DNA from 3 places in the Nitratireductor sp. WH36-1 genome. Region 2 is predicted to be linked to each of the others. Evidence: riboswitches for the same ligand, from Rfam matches in the RefSeq annotation. Region 2 holds a riboswitch; each other region holds the start of a gene.
What was found. A riboswitch is a leader RNA that binds a small molecule or an ion and turns the genes downstream of it on or off. The one in region 2 is predicted to bind thiamine pyrophosphate.
Positions count from the first base shown of each region.

Region 1 (7,365 bases), on a different replicon from region 2:
GCAGCGTGAAGACGGCTGCGTTGCGCGCGGCGATCCATGGCTCCTCGGCCAGTTGCCCCGCGCCGGATGCGACCTTGCGCGCATCAACCGCCGTCAGCGGCTTGGGCAATGCGCGGGGTGCGCGCGGCGCTTTGAGCGCTGCTGCGGCCGCTGCATTCACAAGCCCACGGCGCTCAAGGTAGCGCAGGAAGGAGCGGACCCCGGCAAGGCCGCGACCGAGCGTGCGCGCGCCGGCCCCGTTGCCACGCCGAAAGGCGAGGAAAGCGCGCAGATCCGCCGGGCGCAGTTCGGCGATGTCGGAGAGGCCCGGCGCATCGCCGCAATGGCCGGTCAGGAATTGCAGAAACTGCCGCGTGTCGCGCTCATAGGCATCGACGGTGAGCGCGGAGAGACGCCGCTCACCGGCAAGTGCGTCAAGCCATGCGGTGCGGGCCTTCTGAAGGTCGGGCTTTGCGGAAATGAGAAATTCCTGGTTCATGGGAAGCATTGTGAACCAGTCTGGTTAGCAGCCGGTGAAGGCGTGCGGGATGACAGCTTCCTTCTCCCCGCTTGCGGGGAGAAGGTCCCGGCAGGGGGATGGGGGGCTGACGCCGCGCTTGATAAGCTCGCAGTGTTGTGGGTTCGGAAAGGTTGGCGCTCGCCCCTCATCCTCACCTTCTCCCCGCATGCGGGGAGAAGGGGGCCCTGAAGTTGGTGCTTCAGCAAAAACCGCTAAGCGCCTTCGATTTCCTCGCGCAGCATTTCGAGCTCGAGCCACTCTTCTTCCATCTTCTCGCTGCTGGCGCGCGCGTCGTCCAGCTCCTTGGAAAAGCGCTGAAAGGCGGCGGCATCGCGCGTGTAGAGGTTGGGATCGGCGAGCTTTTTCTCCAGAGCCGCAATTTCGTCAGCCAGCTCATCGAGCTTCTTCGGCAGGGTCTCCAGTGCGAATTTCTGCTTGTAGGAGAGCTTCTTCGAAGCTGCCCTCGGCGCACCTGCATTGCCGGCTGACCTGGTCTTCTGCTGCTCTGCCGTGCGCGCCTTGCGCCGCTCCAGCTCCTCGCCCTTGCGCTGCGCCATCATGTCGGCATAGCCGCCGGCATATTCGATCCAGCGGCCATCGCCGGCCGGCGCAATGGTGCTCGTGACCGTGCGGTCGAGGAAGTCGCGGTCATGGCTGACGAGCAGCACGGTGCCGGGGAAGCCCTCGACAAGCTCCTGCAGGAGATCGAGCGTTTCCATGTCGAGATCGTTGGTCGGCTCATCGAGCACGAGAAGATTGGCCGGGCGGGCCAGAAGGCGGGCGAGCACAAGCCGCGCGCGCTCGCCACCGGAGAGCTCGCGGATGGGCGTGCGCGCCTGCTCGGGCTTGAACAGGAAGTCCTTCATGTAGGAGACGACATGCCGCTCCTGCCCGTTGACCACGACGCTGTCGCCACGGCCATCGGTGAGGAAATGAGACAGGGTCTCCAGCGGGTCCAGTGCACGTTTCTGGTCCAGAATGGCGATTTCCAGATTTGCGCCCAGCCGCAGTGAGCCTTCGTCCGGGTCGAGCTTGCCGGTCAGAAGATTGATCAGCGTCGTCTTGCCGGCTCCATTGGGGCCGACAAGGCCAACACGGTCGCCGCGCAGGATGCGCGTGGAGAAATCCTTCACCACCTGAAGCCCGTCATAGGACTTGGCGAGGCCCTTTGCCTCGATGACCAGCTTGCCGGACTCGGCGGCGTCGCTGGCCGTCATGGTGGCCACGCCTTCCGCACCGCGATGGCTGCGGTGCTTCTCGCGCAGCGCATGCAGCTCGCCCAGACGGCGCACATTGCGCTTGCGGCGCGCGGTGACGCCATAGCGCAGCCAGTGTTCCTCGCGCTCGATCTTGCGGGCAAGCTTGTGCTGGTCGCGCTCTTCCTCTTCGAGCACCTGATCGCGCCAGTCCTCGAAATGGGCAAAGCCCTTGTCGAGCCTGCGCGTCACGCCACGGTCGAGCCAGACGGTTGCGCGGCTGACGCGTTCGAGAAAACGACGGTCATGCGAGATGGTGACAAGGGCTGAAGACGTGCGCTGCAGCTCTTCTTCCAGCCATTCGATGGTGGCGAGGTCGAGATGGTTGGTCGGCTCGTCCAGCAACAGCAGATCAGGCTCGGGCGCAAGCACCCGGGCGAGCGCTGCACGGCGCGCCTCGCCGCCCGACAGCGTTGCCGGGTCTTCATCGCCGGACAGGCCCAGCCGGTCGATGACCAGCGCCACGCGGTTGATGTCGTCCGCCGGGCCGAGACCGGCCTCCACATAGGCGCGCACGGTCGAAAAACCCTGCCAGTCGGGCGACTGGGGCAGATAGCGCACGGTCGCCGTCGGCTGGCGGAACACCTCGCCATCCTGCGGCTCCACGAGGCCGGCGGCGATCTTCAGAAGTGTCGACTTGCCGGAGCCGTTGCGCCCGACCAGCGCCAGCCGCTCGCCGGGGCCAACCATCAGCGATGCGCCATCGAGCAGCGGCGTGCCGCCGAAGGTCAGGCGAATGCCATCAAGCTTTAAAAGAGGCGGCGCCATGGATCAGTGTTCTCCGTCGTTGGAAAGATGGGCGACCAGAAGCGCCCTGCCCTCTTTGAGGGTAACCGCGAGTTCGCCATCGACCACATTGGAAAGGGTCAGCGACGAGCCGAAAGGAACCTCGACCGCATCGAGCGGCCATTTGGCCCCTTCCACGGTGAGGCCGGAAAGGGCCGAAAAGCCAAGGATCGAAAACAGCGTTTTCTGCGGATAGTCGAAGCGATGGCGTTTGCCGGGCAGCAGCGGCACGCCTTCCTGCACGCCGCTTGTCAGCCGCGTCTTAATGCCCTGTTCTGAAAGCTGAAGCGCCTGCGCGAGATGCAGGAACATGTGATCGGGTCGCGCGCCGCCGAAAGCACCCACGAGAACGAGGCTCGTCGCGCCCGCTTCCAGCGCTGCGGCGATGGCGAGTTCCCCGTCCGTCTTGTCCTTGTCGGCGGGAAAGGCGCGGCGCGGCACCCGGGCATAGGCCTCGGCCATGCCGTCCGGCTCGGAATCGAAATCGCCGACCCACAGCTCCGGCATAACGCCCAGAAGCGCTGCGTGACGCATGCCTGAATCAGCCGCGATGATGCGGCTGTCGGCGATTTCGGCATCGAGTGCCGGCGTGCGTGTGAGATCTCCGCCCAGGAGAAGGGTAAACAGGCTCATGCTCGAGGCCCATATCATGCCGGCGGGCAAGCGCCAACGGCGTTCGCGCCATTCCGCCTCTTGCGCCGGCCCCTGCCGCGCCCTATTTTCCCGGTCGCTCTAACGGGGTGCCGGCGGATTGCCGGCTGAGAGGCCCAGTGGTTGAAACGGATGCAGCTTTGCCTTGATCAAAGGAAAGCCGCATCAGTGGAACCCGGCCAACCCGCTGAACCTGATCCGGTTTGCACCGGCGGAGGGATTAGACGCTTTTCGCACAGCGCCTCATTCCCCAACCAAACGAGAGGAGGCGCAGATGCGCGCGACCACCCTGCTTTCCACCATGGCGCTTGGCACGCTGGCCATGGCCGGCCATGCGGCGGCCGAAGACAAGCTCACCGTCTACACCTATGAGAGCTTCACCTCCGACTGGGGCCCCGGACCGGCGGTGGAGAAGGCGTTCGAGGCGGAATGCGGCTGCGACGTGGATTTCGTTTCCGTGGCCGATGGCGTGGCGCTTCTGAACCGCGTGAAGCTCGAAGGCAAATCGACCAAGGCCGACATCGTGCTCGGTCTCGACAACAACCTCGTGCACGAGGCCCGCGAGACCGGCCTGTTTGCGCCCCATGGCGTCGACATCGGCAGGGTGAACGTGCCGGGCGGCTTCGAGGACGACACGTTCGTTCCGTTCGACTACGGCTATTTTGCCTTTGTCTATGACACCGAGGCCATCGAGACCCCGCCGGCAAGCCTGAAGGAGCTGGTGGAGAGCGACAGCAATCTGAAGATCGCCATTCAGGACCCGCGCACCTCCACGCCGGGCCTTGGTCTGCTGCTCTGGATGAAGGCCGTCTATGGCGACGACGCAGCTGACGCCTGGGGCAAACTGCAGGACAAGGTGCTGACGGTGACGCCGGGCTGGAGCGAGGCCTATGGCCTGTTCACCAGCGGCGAAGCGCCGATGGTGCTGTCCTACACCACCTCGCCCGCCTATCACCAGATTGCCGAAGATTCCGAGCGCTACAAGGCGACGGGCTTTGAAGAAGGGCATTATCTTCAGGTGGAAGTGGCAGCACAGACCGTGAAGGGTGCGGAAAACCCGCTAGCGCAGAAATTCCTCGCCTTCATGACCGGTCCCGGCTTTCAGGACGCGATTCCGGAGACCAACTGGATGTTCCCGGCCGGCGAGACATCGCAGCCGCTCAACCCGGTGTTCGACACTCTGGTGAAGCCGGGCGAGACGCTCGAATTCTCATCGAAAGAGGTGGCGGAAAACCGCAAGGCCTGGGTCGATGAGTGGCTTTCGGTGATGAGCCGCTGACCGTTTCGCGCGCGCCCGACATGGAAAGACGCCCCCTCATGGACAGGCGTGTCGCTGCGGGACGGCTTGCGCTGGCCGCTGTCGGCCTGCTGATCGGCGGGGCCTTTGCGGGCCTTGCCGTGGAGGCCCTGCAACAGGGCACGGGCGCGCTTGCGGCTTTCGACGCCTATCTGCTGCGGATCGCCCGCTTCACGCTCTGGCAGGCGCTGTTATCGACGCTTTTATCGGTCGTGCCGGCGATCCTTTTGGCGCGCGCGCTGGCGCGCCATCCCGCATTTGCGGGCCGCGCCTTCATTCTGCGCCTGTTTGCTGTGCCGCTTGCGCTTCCCGCCATTGTGGCGGCGCTCGGCATTCTGGCGCTTCTGGGAAGAGCGGGGATTTTCGCGCCTTTCCTGTCCGTGCTCTTCAATGAGCACTGGCCCGGCATTTACGGGCTTTCGGGCATTCTGGTCGCCCATGTCTTCTTCAATCTGCCGCTGGCCACGCGCCTGTTCCTGAACGCGCTGGAAAGCGTGCCCGCCGACCAGTGGCGTCTTGCGGCCCAGCTTGGCATGGGCGCGCGCGCCTCGTTCCGGTTTCTCGAATGGCCGGCCATGCGCGCGGCCCTTCCCGGCATTGCCGGCCTCGTCTTCATGCTGTGCGTGACCTCGTTCACCATCGTCCTGCTGCTTGGTGGCGGACCGCGCGCGACAACGCTGGAAGTGGCGATCTATCAGGCGCTGCGGTTCGACTTCGATCCGGCGCGCGCACTGGTGCTGACGCTGGTGCAGCTGGCGCTGGCCGGCGGCGTTGTTCTGGCGTTAAGCCGGCTCGGCGCGTCGCTCAGCGGCGATGCCAACCTGCCCGTCGCACCGCGCCGCATTGTCTGGCACACGCCATTGGAGACGGTTCTCAACACCGTCATCATCGTCGCGGGGCTGCTCTTCGTCGCCGGACCGATGGCTGCGACCGTGATCGCCGGTCTGAAAGCGGATCTGGCGCGGCTTGCCACCGAGAGCGCGGTGTTTTCGGCCACAACAACCAGCCTGCTTTTCGCCAGCCTCTCCGCGCTTTTATGCCTGGTTCTTTCGCTGGCGCTGGTGGCGGCACGCCGGGCGCTCGAAATGAAGCGCGGCGCACTGCCTGCGGGCCTGCTTGAACGCGCCACCGACAGCGGGGCGGCGATGGTGCTCATCATTCCGCCGCTGGTGATCGGTGCCGGCTGGTTCATTCTGCTGCGGCATGTGGGCGATGTTTTTGCCTTTGCACCGGCGATGGTCGTCACCGTCAACGCGGTGATGGCGATGCCGTTTGCAATCCGCGCAATCCGCCCGGCCTATGACGCTGCCAGCGCCCGCCATGAGCGGCTCTGCCTGTCGCTGGGCATCACTGGCTGGACACGACTACGCCTCGTCGACTGGCCGGCGCTGCGCCGCCCTGCCGCGACCGCGCTCGCCTTCGCCGCCGCTCTTTCGCTCGGCGATCTCGGCGTGATCGCGCTGTTCGGCTCCGATCAGGTGCAGACCCTGCCCTATCTTCTGTTGCAGCGCATGGGCAGCTATCGCACGGCGGATGCCGCAGGCATTGCCCTTTTCCTCGGGCTTCTTTGTCTGGCATTGATGTTCGTGGCCGACCGTCTCGGCAAGGAGAAGACATGACCAAGGCTGACGCCGCACACGGCGCGGGGATCACACTCGAAAAGCTGCGCTTTGCCTATCCGGGCGGGAGCGAAATGGCGTTCGACCTGACCATCTCCCCGTCCGACATCGTCGCCGTGATGGGCCCGAGCGGCTCTGGCAAATCGACGCTTCTCAGCCTGATCGCCGGCTTCGAGACACCGACCTCCGGCCGCATCATGATCGACGGAAAGGATGTTTCCGGGCTGACGCCGCATCGCCGGCCCGTCTCCATGGTGTTTCAGGAAAACAATCTCTTCGCGCATCTCACGGTCGCGCAGAATGTGGGGCTGGGGCGCTCGCCTGCGCTGAAGCTGACGGAAGAAGACCGCGCGGCGGTCTCCGATGCGCTTGCCAGAACCGGGCTTGCCGGCAAGGAAGACCGGCTGCCACGGGCGCTTTCGGGCGGTGAACGCCAGCGGGTGGCGCTGGCGCGTGTTTTAATCCGCAAGCGTCCGGTGCTCCTGATGGACGAACCCTTCGCCTCGCTCGGACCGGCGCTGCGCGACGAGATGCTGGACCTGATCCGCGCTCTGCATGCGGAACAGCAGATGACAGTGCTGATGGCAACGCATGACCCGCGCGACGCGGAACGGCTTTGCAGGACGATGATCTTTGTTGAAGAGGGGCAGGTCGCCGCGACCGGCACAACCGCAGCGTTCATTGCCGGCGATGCCTCAGAAGCCTTCAATCGCTACATAGGCGCACGGCGGGAAATAAATTACTCTACAACAAATTGATTCCACTGTTGCAGCTTATGCGCTAGACCGTGGCTCGGACGGGACATCACGCCATGTTGAGGGAACCAAGTGCGTGACTTGGGCATTAATGACGGTCATGCTTTGGACAAAATCAACCGGAAGGACACGACCCTGTCCAATGAAGCGCCCGCTACCATGAATTTCCAGCCATCAGCGCGAGCCATACCGCGCAAAGCCATTCTCGCCGTAGCGCTCACAGTCCTCCTGTCGGGCTGCCAGATGGTGCCCACGGACACAGGCAGCTTCATGCCGTCGTCGAACCCGGTCACGGTCGATTCGGTGACGCGCGGCAACCGTCTTGCACGGCTTGCACGCCAGCAGCATCCCCGCATTCTGCAGACCTATGGCGGCGAATACTCCGATCCGAAGCTGGAGCGCATGGTCGCCAAGGTGGTGGGATCTCTGACGCTGGATGAGCAGAACACCGGCGCGGCCTACACGGTCACCATTCTGAATTCGCCCAACGTCAACGCATTCG
Region 1 covers NZ_CM178970.1:691,859-699,223, reverse strand. Annotated here, with positions in the region: gene AC4PTT_RS03355 (tyrosine recombinase XerC) at 1-478, opposite strand, end outside; gene AC4PTT_RS03350 (ABC-F family ATP-binding cassette domain-containing protein) at 712-2,523, opposite strand; gene AC4PTT_RS03345 (thiamine diphosphokinase) at 2,527-3,174, opposite strand; TPP riboswitch at 3,268-3,429, shown strand; gene thiB (thiamine ABC transporter substrate binding subunit) at 3,467-4,471, shown strand; gene thiP (thiamine/thiamine pyrophosphate ABC transporter permease) at 4,510-6,108, shown strand; gene thiQ (thiamine ABC transporter ATP-binding protein) at 6,105-6,866, shown strand; gene AC4PTT_RS03325 (M48 family metalloprotease) at 7,023-7,365, shown strand, end outside.
Region 1: another riboswitch for thiamine pyrophosphate. It lies ahead of thiB (thiamine ABC transporter substrate binding subunit); the one in region 2 lies ahead of thiC (phosphomethylpyrimidine synthase ThiC).

Region 2 (7,365 bases):
CATCGCCATTTCTCCGTCGCCGCAAGCCATTCGCGGGTGCGCGCTTCCGGATCGGGGTTCAGCGTTATGTCCGTCACCACGGCGGCGCTGTCCGCACCGGCTCCAAACACGCCGGGCAACCGCTCCGGGTTCAGCCCGCCAATCGCCACCAGCGGCACATCGCCGACACGCTTTCGCCAGTCGGCCAGCCGGTCGAGCCCCTGTGGCGCCCATTTCATCTTCTTCAGGATCGTTGGATAGACCGGGCCGAGCGCCACATATTCCGGTTTTTCGGCAAGCGCCGTGCGCAGTTCCGCTCCATCATGGGTGCTGATGCCAAGTTTCATCCCCGCCGCGCGGATCGCGCCAAGATCGGCTTCCGCCAGATCTTCCTGTCCCAGATGGATGAAGTCGCAGCCCGTCTCAATGGCAAGCCGCCAGTGGTCGTTGACGATCAGCTGGCAGTCGTGACCGGCACAGATGCGCTTTGCCTCGGCGATCTCGGCCTTGAGGTTTTGCTCATCCATCTCCTTGATGCGCAACTGCACCAGCTTCACGCCCAGAGGCACAAGCCGGGCAATCCACGCCGCGCTGTCAACGATGAGATAAAAGGGATCAAGCTTCATTCGAAAACGGCCTTGCCAATAATCGGGGTTGAGGGAACGGCCATGTCGCGCGGCTCCAGCGGCCCGGCGCGAAAAGCCACGTGGCCGGCCTCGACCGCCCCGGCAAAGGCTGCCGCCATCGCTGCCGGATCGCCGGCCTTTGCAACGGCCGTGTTCAGAAGAACCGCGTCGAAACCAAGCTCCATCACCATGGCCGCATGCGAGGGGCGTCCAAGTCCCGCATCCACGATCAGCGGAATGTCGGGGAAATGCGCCCGGATCGCCCGCAATCCGTCCACGTTCACAGGCCCGCGCGCCGAGCCGATGGGCGCGCACCAGGGCATCAGAACCTCGCATCCCGCCTCAAGAAGCCGTTCGGCCACCACCAGATCGTCGGTCGTGTAGGGAAACACCCTGAAACCCTCGGCACTCAGGATGCGCGCGGCTTCCACGAGGCCAAACACGTCCGGCTGAAGCGTGTCATGGTGGCCGATCACTTCGAGCTTGATCCAGTCCGTGCCGAAAAGCTCGCGTGCCATCTGCGCCGTGGTCACCGCTTCCTTCACCGAGTGGCATCCGGCCGTGTTGGGCAGAACCCGCACGCCCAGTTCCCGGATCAGCTCCCAGAACTGCCCGCCAGTGCGGTTTCCCGCCGTCTCGCGTCGCAGCGACACGGTCACGATATCGCAGGCCGAAGCCCGCACCGCCTCGGCCATGATGGCGGGGGAAGGGTATTGCGCAGTGCCCAGCAGAAGCCGCGATGTCAGCGTTTCGCCGTAGAGCGTCAGCATGTCAGCCTCCCTGCATGGGCGAGAGGATTTCGATCCGGTCGCCTTCATCGAGCGTGCAGAGAACGCGCTCTCCCGCCGGCACCAGTTCGCCATTACGCGCCGTGGCGAGAAAGTCGGGCGCATAGTCGAGTTCATCGAGAAGGGCGGCAAGCGTCGTTGCCGTCACGCGCTGCTCCTCGCCATTAACCGTGAGCTTCATTCAGAGCCTCCACGCGTTCGTTCAGGATCAGGGCCGCCGCCTCCTGCGCCATTGCGGGTGAGAGCAGAAAGCCATGGCGATAAAAGCCGTTCACGCTGATTCCCTCCCGGGTCTGCTTCACCCGCGGCAGATTGTCGGCATAGGCCGGGCGCACACCGGCGCCCGTCTCCACGATCTTCGCTTCCGCAAAGGCCGGGTGCAGGCTGTAGGCCGCGTTCAGGAGTTCCATTGTCGAGCGGGCGCTGATCGGCCCGTCATCATCGCTTTCGATCATCGTCGCACCGACCATGAAGTGATGCCCCTCGCGCGGCACGATATAGACCGGAATACGCGGATGAAGCAGACGCACCGGGCGTGAAAGGCTGATCTCTTTCGTGCGCAGCAGAAGCATTTCGCCGCGCACCCCGCGCAACCCGTCGTCAGCGGCCGCCATGCCGGTGCAATCGGCAATCCTGTCCGCCTCAACCGGCGTATCATTACCGTAAGCGAAGCGTACACCTGCCGCTTTCAACCTGGCGATCAGCGCCGTCATCGCCCGGCGCGGGTCGAGATGCGCTTCGTCCCGGAAGAAGAGCCCACGCCGAAACCGTCCGGCGAGATCGGGCTCCAGTGCGGCCACGCCGCCGCCATCCAGCCAATCATGGCCGCCCGTGCGGGTGGCGAAGCGGTTGAGTTCTGCTGCATCGCGCGCAGGCGCGACCACCAGCGTTCCATTGCGCAACACATGGCCGGGCAGCGCCGTGTCCCACCAGTCCGCAGCAAGGCGTCCCAGTGTCAGAACCGGCTCCTCCGCGCTCTCGCGCTCGCACCAGGGCGCAAGCATCCCGCCGGCAAGCCATGAGGCGCTGCCCGCCGGTCCGGTGCGAACGTCGCAGACAGTCACCTGCGCGCCCGCCCGGACAAGCTCATGGGCCAGCGTGAGGCCGGCAATGCCGGCCCCGCGAATGAGGACATGCATGGGTCAGTCCCCGTTCTCCGCCGCCACCTGGTCGAGCGGCATGTAGAGATCGCCGCCCTCGCGGAACTTCTCCGCCATCTTCGCCATCCCCTCCTTCTGCGCCTCGGCGCGGATATCGTGGGAAATGCGCATGGAGCAGAATTTCGGGCCGCACATGGAGCAGAAATGCGCCACCTTGTGCGCCTCCTTCGGCAGGGTCTGATCATGGAAATTACGCGCCGTTTCCGGGTCCAGCGAGAGGTTGAACTGATCCTCCCAGCGGAACTCGAAGCGCGCCCGCGAAAGCGCATCATCGCGGATCTTCGCCGCCGGATGCCCCTTGGCGAGGTCCGCCGCATGCGCTGCGATCTTGTAGGTGATGACGCCTGTCTTCACGTCATCGCGGTCAGGCAGGCCCAGATGCTCTTTCGGCGTGACGTAGCAGAGCATGGCCGTGCCATACCAGCCGATCATCGCCGCGCCGATGCCGCTCGTGATGTGGTCATAGCCCGGCGCAATGTCCGTGGTGAGCGGCCCAAGCGTATAGAACGGGGCCTCGCCACAGACCTCGAGCTGCTTGTCCATGTTTTCCTTGATCTTGTGCATGGGCACATGACCGGGGCCTTCGATGATAACCTGACAGTCCTTCTCCCAGGCGATCTTCGTCAGTTCGCCCAGCGTTTCCAGCTCGGCAAACTGGGCTGCGTCATTGGCGTCGGCGATGGAGCCGGGCCGCAGGCCGTCGCCCAGCGAGAACGACACGTCATAGGCGCGGCAGATGTCGCAGATTTCCGCAAAGTTCTCGTAGAGAAAGCTCTCCTTGTGGTGGTCCAGGCACCACTTGGCCATGATCGAGCCGCCGCGCGAAACGATACCCGTGACACGGTCGACCGTCAGCGGAATGTAGTGCAGGCGCACACCCGCATGGATGGTGAAATAGTCGACGCCCTGTTCGGCCTGTTCGATCAGCGTGTCGCGGAACACCTCCCAGGTCAGGTCTTCGGCAATGCCGTTCACCTTTTCCAGCGCCTGATAGATCGGCACGGTGCCGATCGGCACGGGCGAATTGCGGATGATCCATTCGCGGATGTTGTGAATGTTGCGGCCGGTCGACAGGTCCATCACCGTATCGCCACCCCAGCGCGTCGCCCACACCATCTTTTCCACTTCCTCTGCCATGGAAGAGGTGACGGCGGAATTGCCGATATTGGCGTTGATCTTCACGAGGAAGTTGCGGCCGATGATCATCGGCTCGGCTTCCGGGTGGTTGATGTTGGAGGGGATCACGGCCCGGCCGCGCGCCACCTCGTCACGCACGAATTCCGGCGTCACGAAATCGGGGATCGATGCGCCAAAGCTCTCGCCGTCGCGGGCAAGCGCGGCCTTGGCCTGCGCGCGTCCGAGGTTTTCGCGGATGGCGATGAATTCCATCTCCGGCGTGATGATGCCGGCGCGCGCATAGGCGAGCTGCGTGACGGCCTTGCCGTCCTTCGCTTTCAGCGGCTGATGGCGAATGGGAAATTCCGGCGTCAGCCGGTCGCCGGTGGCAAAACCATTGTCTTCCGGTTTGACGTGGCGTCCCTCATAGGCTTCCACGTCGCCGCGCGCCTTTACCCAGGCTTCGCGGATGCGCGGCAGGCCCCTGTCGATCTCGATCAGCATGTCGGGATCAGAGTATGGGCCGGAGGAATCGTAAACGGTCACCGGCGGTTCGCCGGCGCTTGGATGCACGGCGATTTCGCGCATGGGCACGCGAATCTCGGGGTGAAGCGTTCCGGGTTTGTAGACCTTGCGCGACGCCGGCAACGGGCCGGTGGTTACGGTCGGGGCAAATGCGTCCATGGGTTCAGAGCCTCCTCTGCTCGTTCAGCAATGGAGACCCAGTTCGTGCCGAGAGGAGGAAGAGCTGTGACGTTCCTGTACGGAAACGGTTTTCGGCCGCGATAAGCCTGTGACCCGCCAAGCATGCACCATCCCTACGCCAGTATGAACTGGATCAGGTTCATCGGGTCACTGCGCTGCATGGAAAACCATGCCAGCAGAATCTCAGCCCCTTGGCGGGACCCCCCAGGTGAGGCTTTAGGGTGGGCGAAGGCGGTGCTGCTTGTCAAGCAGGCTGACGCGGTTGTGCAGAACTCCGCGTCAGGGAGGGCCGGCCGCGCTGAGCGGCCGGGCCGGAATGCTTAGGGTCAGGCCCCATTAATATGGCCGCAATGGTCGGCCTGATTTGTGCGGATACGCGAAGCAAGGCCGCAGGAAGACTTCACGTCTTTCAAGGCTTTGCGACAAAGTAGCCCGTGCAAATCAGGCTGATCCGAAGGACGCTCGATAGACCGGCGACCTGCCGCGTCAAACCCCTTGACCGGGGGAAGACCCCGCTCTGCGGGCTTTTCCTGGCATCTCTTGGTCTATCGAACGCCATTGCGGTCATATTAATGGGTCCTAACCCTAGGTCAGGCCGGTTCGGTGACCTTCCGGGCGACCTTGCCCAGGAAATCGAGGCAAAGGTCCAGCTGCTCGATGGCAACGAACTCGTCGGGCTTGTGCGCCTGGCGGATCGAGCCGGGGCCGACGATTACCGACGGGATGCCGCCGATGGTCTCGAACACACCGCCTTCCGAACCGTAGGACACCTTGCCCGACCACTCCGGCATGATGTCGCGGAAGAAGGCGAAGCCGTCGGTCGACGTGCTGTCGCCCATCGCCGGATAGGCGAAAATTTCTTCCCATTCGATGCCGGTTTCGGCGCATTTCGCCTGCATTTTCGGCAAAATTTCTTCGTTTGCGCGCTTTTTCAGAGATTCCAGTTCGGCCCGCGCATCATGGGTCGGCAGGCTGCGAATCTCGAAGGTGAAGCTGCACAGATCCGGCGTCACATTGGTGGCGACGCCGCCGGAAATCATGGTCGCCAGCATGGTCGAATGCGGCACCGTGAAGTCGCGGTCGAAGGGGCCTTCCTCGCCGATCTGCTCGCCGCGTTCGGCGATCATCGAAACGATGCGCGCCGCATAGTCGATGGCGTTGACATGATCGGGCGCGAAGGAGGAGTGGCCGGACGTGCCATGCACATGGCAGCGCATGGCGATCTTGCCCTTCTGGCCGGTCACCAGCGTCATATCGGTCGGCTCGCCGATGATCGCCAGCATGGGCGGCACGTCGAGCGCGGCCAGCCATTCGGCGATGGCCGGCGCACCGAGGCAGCCCACTTCCTCGTCATGCGAGAAGCAGAGCCAGACCGGCCTTTCCAGCTTCGCGGCTGCCAGCTGCGGCACCATCGCCATGACACAGGCGGCAAAGCCCTTCATGTCGCAGCTTCCGCGGCCATAGAGCTTTCCGTCGCGCTCGGTCAGGTCGAACGGACCGGAGGTCCAGCCCTTTTCCAGCGCCGGCACCACATCGGTGTGGCCGGACAGCACGACGCCGGGAACGTCGGCAGGGCCGATGCGGGCGATCAGGTTTGCCTTCTCGCCCGTCTCGTCCAGCAAAATGACCGGCTCGATGCCGTATTCCCGCAGGAACGCCGCCATGTGGTCGATGAGCGGCCGGTTCGAGTAGCGGCTCGTCGTATCGAAGGCGACCAGATCCTTCAGGCGGCTCTTGGCATTCTCAAGCAGTGACATGGTGGACTTTTCGGCCTCAGGCATTCTGTGCAGCACGGTTCTCTCGGTATTTTTGCCACTCCCGGCGGATCGTCAGGCCGACGAAGAACACGATCAGACCTGCGAAAATCCAGGAAATGGCGGACTGGAAGAAGACGGACGGGTCACCGCGCGAAATGGCCAGCGCGCGGCGCAGATTGTCCTCGAACATCGGCCCCAGAATGAAGGCGATCAGGAACGGCGCCGGGGGGATGTTCAAAAGCAGCATGATGAAGCCGACCACGCCCATGATGAGCAGGACGGTGACGTCGAACATGTTGCTGGAAATCGAATAGATGCCATAGACGCACAGCATCAGGACCACAGGCGTCAGAAGCACCTGCGGGATCGACGCGATGTGCGAGAAGAAGCGCACCGTCAGCTTGCCCGCACCGAACAGCAGAACCGAGGAGAACATCATGCCGATGAACAGCATGTAGACCTCGTTCAGATTGTTCTGGAACAGAAGCGGGCCGGGCGTGAGGCCCTGGATCATGAACGCGCCGAGCATGACGCCGGTGATCACGTCGCCGGGAACGCCGAGCGCCAGAAGCGGGATCATGGTCGCGCCGCAGCAGCCATTGTTGGCCGATTCAGAAGCCGCGATGCCCTCCAGCTCGCCCTTGCCGAAATTCTCGCTGTTGGGGGAGGAGCGACGCGCCTCACCATAGGAAAAGAAGGCGGCGGCCGACGGCCCGATGCCCGGAATGGCGCCCAGAATCACACCGATGAAGCTGCCGCGGATGATGGATTTCACGGAGCCACGGAATTCCGCCAGCGTCAGCCGGTTGTCGCCAAGTTTCATGGCCTGGCCATGGTTTTCCTCGCGGAAAACGATGAGACGCAGAAGCTCGGGCAGGGCGAACAGACCGATCAGAACGGGTGCCACGGAAAGGCCACCCTTCATGTCCTCGGTCATGGCGAAGCGGAACGAGCCGTACATGTCCTCGCCGACGGTTGCCAGAAGCAGACCGAAACAGGCCGACACGACGCCGAGCAGCAGCGAGCCGCCGGAAATGGAGGCGACCATGGTCAGCGCGAAGGCCATCAGCATGAAATATTCCGGCGGACCAACGCGCAGCGCCAGAAGCGCCAGCGGGGCCGCGAGGAAGATCAGCGAAATGTTGGACAGGAAATCGCCGATACAGGACGAGATGAGCGCCATGTTGAGCGCCTTGCCGGCCTTGCCCTTCTGGGCGAGCGGCCAGCCATCAAG
Region 2 covers NZ_JBZXDP010000002.1:611,049-618,413, reverse strand. Annotated here, with positions in the region: gene AC4PTT_RS22030 (thiamine phosphate synthase) at 1-605, opposite strand, end outside; gene AC4PTT_RS22035 (hydroxymethylpyrimidine/phosphomethylpyrimidine kinase) at 1-9, opposite strand, end outside; gene AC4PTT_RS22025 (thiazole synthase) at 602-1,375, opposite strand; gene thiS (sulfur carrier protein ThiS) at 1,377-1,574, opposite strand; gene thiO (glycine oxidase ThiO) at 1,558-2,532, opposite strand; gene thiC (phosphomethylpyrimidine synthase ThiC) at 2,536-4,353, opposite strand; TPP riboswitch at 4,467-4,591, opposite strand; gene argE (acetylornithine deacetylase) at 4,965-6,131, opposite strand; gene AC4PTT_RS22000 (tripartite tricarboxylate transporter permease) at 6,148-7,365, opposite strand, start outside.

Region 3 (7,365 bases), 160 kb from region 2:
AGCGACTCGATGGCGCGATAACCCACGGGGCGGATCTCCTGCGCGCGGCCTTTGTCCATCAGCGCGTCGAAAACGTCGCCCGTACCCTCGATGGGCACATGCAGCTCCCAGCCCAGTTCACCGACATAGGTCACGCGCATGGCGCGCACGCGGTGCCCGGCAATGTCGATCTCCTGTACCCGGCCGAAACGGAAGGCCTCGTTGCCGACATCGGCCCCGGTCACGGCGGCGAGAACCTCACGCGCCCGCGGCCCCATCAGGGAGAGCGTGCCATGTTCCTCGGTCACGTCGACAAGACGGGCGTTTGCGCCGGCAGGCAGGTGGTCTTCTATCCACGCGAAATCGTGGGTGCGCGAACCTGTTCCGGTCACGATGTAGAAGTGCTCATCGGAAAGGCGGGCGACGGTCAGGTCGCATTCAATGCCGCCGCGCGAATTCAGGATCTGCGTGTAGGTCAGGCGTCCGGCGGGCTTGGCGACGTGGTTGGCGCAGATGCGCTCCAGCGCGTCCGCCGCATCGGGGCCGGTCAGCTCATACTTGGCGAAGGATGACTGATCGAAAACGCCGACCTTTTCGCGCACATGCGCATGTTCCTCACCGACGGGGCCAAACCAGTTCTGCCGCCCCATGGAATAGTCGTCCCGCGCGTCCATCCCCTCCGGCGCAAACCAGTTGGGCCGTTCCCAGCCGAGCTTCGAGCCGAACACCGCGCGGTGATCCTGAAGCTTTGCATAGAGCGGGGAGACGATGCGCGGCCTGCCGCTTTCATATTCCTCATGCGGGAACGCGACCGTGTAGTGCTTGCCATAGGCTTCGAGCGTGCGCTCCTCGACCCATTTGCGGTCCCGGTGCAGCTCCGAGAAGCGGCGAATGTCCACGACCCAGAGATCCAGCGGAGCCTCGCCGCGCACCACCCATTCCGCCAGCACCCAGCCCGCGCCGCCGCCTGCGGCGATGCCGAAAGCGTTGAAGCCGGCCCCGACAAACATGTTGGCGCATTCCGGGGCCTGTCCGAGAATGAAATTGCCGTCCGGCGTGAAGCTTTCAGGCCCGTTGATCATCTGCCTGACGCCTGCTTCGGCGAGTGCCGGAACACGCTCGATGGCCTGTGTCATATGCTGTTCGAAATGGTCGAAATCGTCGTCGAACAACTGGAATTCGAACCGGTTGGGCACATCTCCGCCCGGCAGGCCGGTGGCCCAGCTCTGCGGGTTCGGTTCGTAGCCGCCCATGACGAGGCCGCCGACCTCCTCCTTGAAATAGATGCGGCGGTCGGGATCGCGCACGGTCGGCGTGTCGGAAGAGAGCCCCTCGATCTTCTCGGTCACGATGTACTGGTGCTTGACCGGTTGCAGCGGCACCGAGACCCCGGCCATCGCACCGATCTGACGGGCCCATTGGCCGCCGCAATTGACCACTTTTTCGCAGGCGATCCTGCCACGATCCGTCTCCACGGCAACGATGCGGCCGCCCTCCATCTCGAAGCCGGTCACCTGAACGCCTTCAAAGAGCCGCGCCCCGTTCATGCGCGCGCCCCTGGCGAGTGACTGGGTGATGTCGGACGGGCTGGCCTGCCCATCCGTGGGCAGCCAGGACGCGCCGATCAGGTCGGACGTGTCCATGAGCGGCCACATCCGCTTCACTTCCTCCGGCCCGACAAGCTCCATCTCCATGCCGAAGCTGCGCGCGGTGGTGGCAAGCCGTCTGAACTCGGTCCAGCGGTCTTCATTGGTGGCGAGCCGCAGGCAGCCGGTCATTTTCCAGCCGGTCTCCAGACCCGTTTCCTCGTGCAGCCTTTTGTACAGATCCACCGAGTATTTCAGCACGCGCGTGATCGACGCCGACGAGCGCAGCTGACCGATCAGCCCGGCGGCATGCCAGGTCGAGCCCGATGTCAGTTTGCCCTGTTCCAGAAGAATGACGTCGGCCTTGTGGTCGCGGGCAAGGTGGTAGGCTGTCGAGCAGCCGATGATGCCGCCTCCGATGACGACGATCTGGGCATGCGAAGGCAGGGTCTGGGTCATCGTGATGCGCGTCCGTATTGGGTGTAGAAAGTGTCCAGTGCGGCCTCGAGCCGCGAGAGGTTTTCATGCGTGTAGGCAACGTAGTCGGTGCCCGGCGCGTCGAGATAAAGCTCGGAGGTCATGCTCCACATCGCCTCGCGCAACAGCGAAGCGCACTGCATGGAGGCCAGCGAACGCCGCAGGTCCCAATCGGGCGTGCGGTCGAAATAATAGCCGAGCAGCGCTTCGGACTCTTCGTCCGAAAAGCTGGCGTTGGAGGAGAGCCCCGCCAGATCGAACATCGCCGTCGAGAAGCCGGCATATTCGAAATCGATCAGCCACAGCCGCTTGCCGTCATCCAGAAGGTTGGCTGGCAGGAGGTCGTTGTGACCGAACACGATTGGAAGCGGCGTCTGTACGGCTTCCAGCTCATCGGCCAGCGCAAGATAGGCCGGCAGCTGCTCCGTCATCCGGCTCCCGCCTTCCTTCAGGGTGCGCGCATAGTCGCGGATGACGTGAAACGGCCAGAACATGAAGCCCGGCCCTGAAACATGGTGCGGCATGTCCTGATGAAAATCGCGAACGATCCTGGCGACGCGTTCAATGTTGGCGCGCACATCGGCTTCGCCGTATGTTTTCGCATTGAGATGTCTGCAAACCATGACGCCGGGCGCCGCATGCTCGACGGATGGTGCAAGAGACGCTAACTCGGCGGCGCGCGCGGTCATCAATTCGCGGTCGCGGATAACGTGATGAAAGGGATAGTCCTTGCCAAAACGGACCACATGGCCGCCGGCATCGTCGGTAACGAGCCAGCTTTCATTGCTGATGCCGCCGACGAGCGGCTCTATCGTGATTGCCCCCTGCCATAGGGGCAGTGCCGCAATCCGATCAGAGCCCGGGGCGGTGATTTCCCGTGCTGCCGTCATGTCTCCTCCCGCAGCCTTTGGCTGTCGATTTTGAGGAAGAATTGATGGGCATCTGTGTGAAGTCAACAGAAAAATGTTGAAGTTTGACCGATTCGCATCTTCTTGAATTTCAAATCAGTCATGATAGGGCATAAACGGGCACAACCGGTAAGGGCAACGCAGATGAACTATTCCCCCCGCCATGGTCGGATTCTGGATCTTCTGACAGAGCAGGGCACAATGGGCGTCAATGATCTGGCGCAGCATCTGGAGGTGTCGGTGGAAACCGTTCGCCGCGATGTGAAGGTGCTCGCCGGGCGCGGCGCCATCGTGCGCATGCATGGCGCCATCGCCTTGCCGTCCGTGGTCAGCGAAGCGCCGTTCGAGCGGCGCATGCGGGAGAACCGGCAGGCCAAGGAGACCATCGCCGCACTGGCCGCCTCGACGATCCGCGATGGCGAGTCGGTGATGCTCGACACGGGCACCACTACCAGCCTTCTGGCGCGCGCGCTGCTGGACCACCGGCAGTTGACCGTCGTTACCAACTCATCCGACATCGCCCGCACGCTGGCGACCGTCAATGGCAACAAGGTCTACATGGCCGGCGGGGAGCTGCGCAGCGACAGTGGCTCCGCGCTCGGCTTTTCCGCCATCGAGTTCGTCAGCCGTTTCAGCGTCGATCACGCCATCATTTCCGCCGGCGCGGTGAACGCGATGACCGGCATCATGGACTACGATCTGGAGGAGGCGCAGTTCGGCAACGCGGTTCTGGCGCGTGGTCGCCGCCGGGTTGTCGTGACCGATGCTTCCAAGTTCGGCCGGAAGGGGCTGGTGCGCGTCTGCTCCTTTGCCGAAGTCGATTCGCTGATCGTCGACAGCATGCCGCCGGAAGACCTTTCCGAAGCGCTCCGTCTGGCCGATGTGACGGTTACCTGCCCCGCCTGACGGGGGCGTTCGGGCCGCCGGCGCACCACGCCTGTGGGAAAGCTGTACATTTGTTCTCCGACGAAACAGTTCCTGCACAATCAACTTGCTTTCCGTCTCGGGATTTGGTTCGTTCCGCGCATCCACAGGGGTGCCGCGTATCGCCGCGGCTGAGATGAGGGTGCAAATCCTCGGGCCCTAGAAGCTGATCTGGGTAATGCCAGCGGAGCAAGGAGGACAATCATGTTCGCAGGTGCGCAGCTTTCCCTTTATCCGATGACCGACAATTTCGTCGACGTCATCATGTCGTCGCTCTCCGCGTTCGATCCTTACCGGGACCGGTTGCGGATCGAGACCGACGATATCTCCACGCTCGTCGTCGGTCCGCCCGAAGTGCTGTTTCCGGCGCTGCGCGATTTCTATGTCGCCGCCGCATCCACCCGCCATCATGTGGTGCTGCGCGCCACGCTCTCGCGCGGCTGCCCCGGCGAGCCGGACGATCCGATCTGCAGCACCTCTGCACTCGCAAATCCGTCAGAGCCGCTCGCCGAACGGCAGAAGGCGGCACTTGCAGCGGTGGCCAATGCAAAGACCACGTCGGAAATCGCACGCGCGCAGTTTTCGCTTTACGTGATGGGCGCCGGCGATCACATGGCGGAGATCATGGGCTGCATCGACTTCCTGAAGTCGAGCGGCGTCTTCGATCATTCCAAGAATTTCTGCAGCCGTCTCACCGGCGATGCAGGCCCGGTTTTCGCAACGCTCGAACAGGCTTTCTGCCGGTTTGGTCCGCCCGAAGGCCATGTGACGGTCGATTTGACCGTTTCCGCCAACAGCCCCTCCACGGCCTGATCCCATGTCTCAGGGTCGGCCCCGTCCTGCGGGCGGACGGCTGGTGCGCGGCTTGCCTGCTCTGGCAAGCGTTGCCGGTGCAATCCTCCTTTGGGAAATCTATGTGCGGCTGTCGGGCATTTCGCCGCTGGTTCTGCCTGCGCCCTCGCGCGTCATCGAACAGATGGGCGTCAACCGCGGCCTCCTGTGGGAGAACACGCTGCCGACGCTGAGCGCGACGCTGACCGGCTTTGCCTTCTCCGTCAGCATCGCCTTTGCCCTCTCGGTGGCGCTCGATTTCCTGCCGAAGCTGCGGCGGGCGCTGTTCCCGATCTTTGTCGTCAGCCAGACCCTGCCGCTGGTGGCCATCGCGCCGCTGGCCGTCCTGTGGTTCGGTTTCGGTCTCACACCGAAAATCCTGCTCGTGGCGCTCGTCACCTTCTTTCCCATGCTGGTGGCGCTGGTCGATGGCTACGAATCCACCGATCCCGAAATCGAAACGCTGATGCGCTCCATGGGCGCGTCGCGATGGAAAGTGTTCCGGGCGGCGCGCTTTCCCTCGGCCATGCCCTATTTCTTCGCCGGCCTGCGGATTTCGATCACCTATGCCGTGGTCGCCGCGATCTTCTCCGAATATGTCGGCGCGCGCGCCGGGCTCGGCATTGTCATTCTCAACGCCAAGAACAGCTTTCGCCCGGATCTCATGCTGGCAGCGGTCGTGGTCAGCTCCACGCTGACGCTGGTGCTCTTCGGCGTCTCGGCGCTTCTGCAACGCGCGCTGCTGCGCTGGCGTGAAGCGGGGCAGACACGATGAGCGCTCTTGAAATGCGCAATGTGGGCGTGACGCTTGGCGAGACCGCCGTGCTCGACGATGTGTCGCTGCATGTGGGGCAGGGGGAGTTCGTCTCCATTCTCGGCCCTTCGGGAGCAGGCAAGTCCACCCTGTTTCGCCTGCTCACCGGCGCGCTTGCGCCGGATCGCGGCGAGATCCTGCGCGATGGCGCGCCGCTGAAGCGCGATGGCCAGACCTTCGCCTTCATGCCGCAGCGCGACGCGCTGATGCCCTGGCGACGCATCATCGACAACGTCATTCTGGGGCTGGAAGTGCAGGGTGTGCCCCGCGCGGAGGCGCGTGCCCGCGCGCTGCCGCTGTTCGCCGAATTCGGGCTGGAAGGCTTTGAGCAGCGCTATCCGGCGGAACTCTCGGGCGGCATGCGTCAGCGCGCAGCCCTTCTGCGCACGGTCATTCAGGCCCGCCCGATACAGCTTCTCGATGAACCCTTCGGCGCACTCGACGCGCTCACCCGCGCGCAGATGCAGCGCTGGCTGGAGGACCGCTGGCGCGCCGCGCGCTGGACCACGCTGCTCGTCACCCATGACGTGCGCGAGGCGGTCGCCCTTTCAGACCGCATCTATGTGCTGTCGCGCCGTCCCGCCCGCGTGATTTCCGAGGTCCTCGTCCGCGCCCCGCGCCCGCGCCTTGGCGCGCCCCTGCCGGACGAAGCCCGTGCGCTGGAAGAAGATCTTTTGAACACCTTGCTCAGTCAGACAGGAGAAAGACCATGAAAAGCCTGATAGCCGCAGCCCTGATGCTCGGCGCGATGGCGCTGCCGGCAACGGCGCAGGAGCGCCTGAGCGTCGCGCTGGACTGGACGCCCAACACCAACCATGTGGGGCTCTACGTCGCCCAGGCGAAGGGCTGGTTCAAGGATGCCGGTCTTGATGTCGAAATCCTGCCCTACACCGACACGTCCTCCGGCACGCTGGTCGCCACGGGCGTTGCCGAATTCGGCATTCTCAGCTCCATCGGCTTCTACAGCCAGCGCGCCACGGGCGCCGACCTCACGGTCGTCATGGCGGTGATGCAGCACGAGACGGGCCGTCTCGTCTTCAACGGCGAGCGTGAAGACATCCAGCGCCCGGCCGATCTCGATGGCATGACCTATGCCGGTTTCGGCAGCGCATGGGAGCAGGCCCTCATCTCCACCATCATCCAGAACGATGGCGGCAAGGGCGAATTCGAGACCGTCACGCTCGGCACCTCTGCCTATGAGGCGCTTGCCAACGGCACGGTCGATTTCACGCTTGAGGTCAGCACCTGGGAAGGTGTGAACTCCGTGCTCCTCGACCGCCCGCAGCGCGCATTCCGCTATGCCGATTACGGCGTGCCGGATCAGCACACCACCTATCTTGGCAGCAACGGAACCTGGCTGAAGGCCAACCCGGAGACCGCGCGCGCTTTCGTTGAAGCGGCTCAGCGCGGCTATGCCTTTGCTGCCGAGAACCCGGAAGAGGCAGCCGAGATGCTGATCGCCGAAACCGGCGGCATGCTGTCCAACCCGGAGCTGGTCCGCGCTTCCATGCAGGCCATCGTGGATGGCGGCTACCTGCAGGACGAGGGCGAACCGGTCGGCCTCATCGATGCGGACATGTTCGGCAACATCACGAAGTTCATGTTCGAGGCGGGCGTCATGCGCGATGCCGACGGCAAGCGCCTTGAGGAAATGCCGGACGTCTACACCTGGTTCACCAACGCGTACCAGAAGCAGTAATTTCTGACGCAGTTCAGAGATTTACGGCCCGAAAGCCTCAGGAGGTTTTCGGGCCGTTTTCATTCAGGGCATGGCCGGAAACGTCACGTCCACCAGCGCAAACACCGAGCGTTGCTCCTTCTTGATCCTGTCATCGCTGACCAGCAG
Region 3 covers NZ_JBZXDP010000002.1:89,739-97,103, reverse strand. Annotated here, with positions in the region: gene AC4PTT_RS19625 (GcvT family protein) at 1-2,024, opposite strand, end outside; gene AC4PTT_RS19620 (phosphotransferase family protein) at 2,021-2,932, opposite strand; gene AC4PTT_RS19615 (DeoR/GlpR family DNA-binding transcription regulator) at 3,095-3,856, shown strand; TPP riboswitch at 3,973-4,085, shown strand; gene AC4PTT_RS19610 (YkoF family thiamine/hydroxymethylpyrimidine-binding protein) at 4,079-4,687, shown strand; gene AC4PTT_RS19605 (ABC transporter permease) at 4,692-5,480, shown strand; gene AC4PTT_RS19600 (ABC transporter ATP-binding protein) at 5,477-6,232, shown strand; gene AC4PTT_RS19595 (ABC transporter substrate-binding protein) at 6,229-7,218, shown strand; gene AC4PTT_RS19590 (esterase-like activity of phytase family protein) at 7,282-7,365, opposite strand, start outside.
Region 3: another riboswitch for thiamine pyrophosphate. It lies ahead of AC4PTT_RS19610 (YkoF family thiamine/hydroxymethylpyrimidine-binding protein); the one in region 2 lies ahead of thiC (phosphomethylpyrimidine synthase ThiC).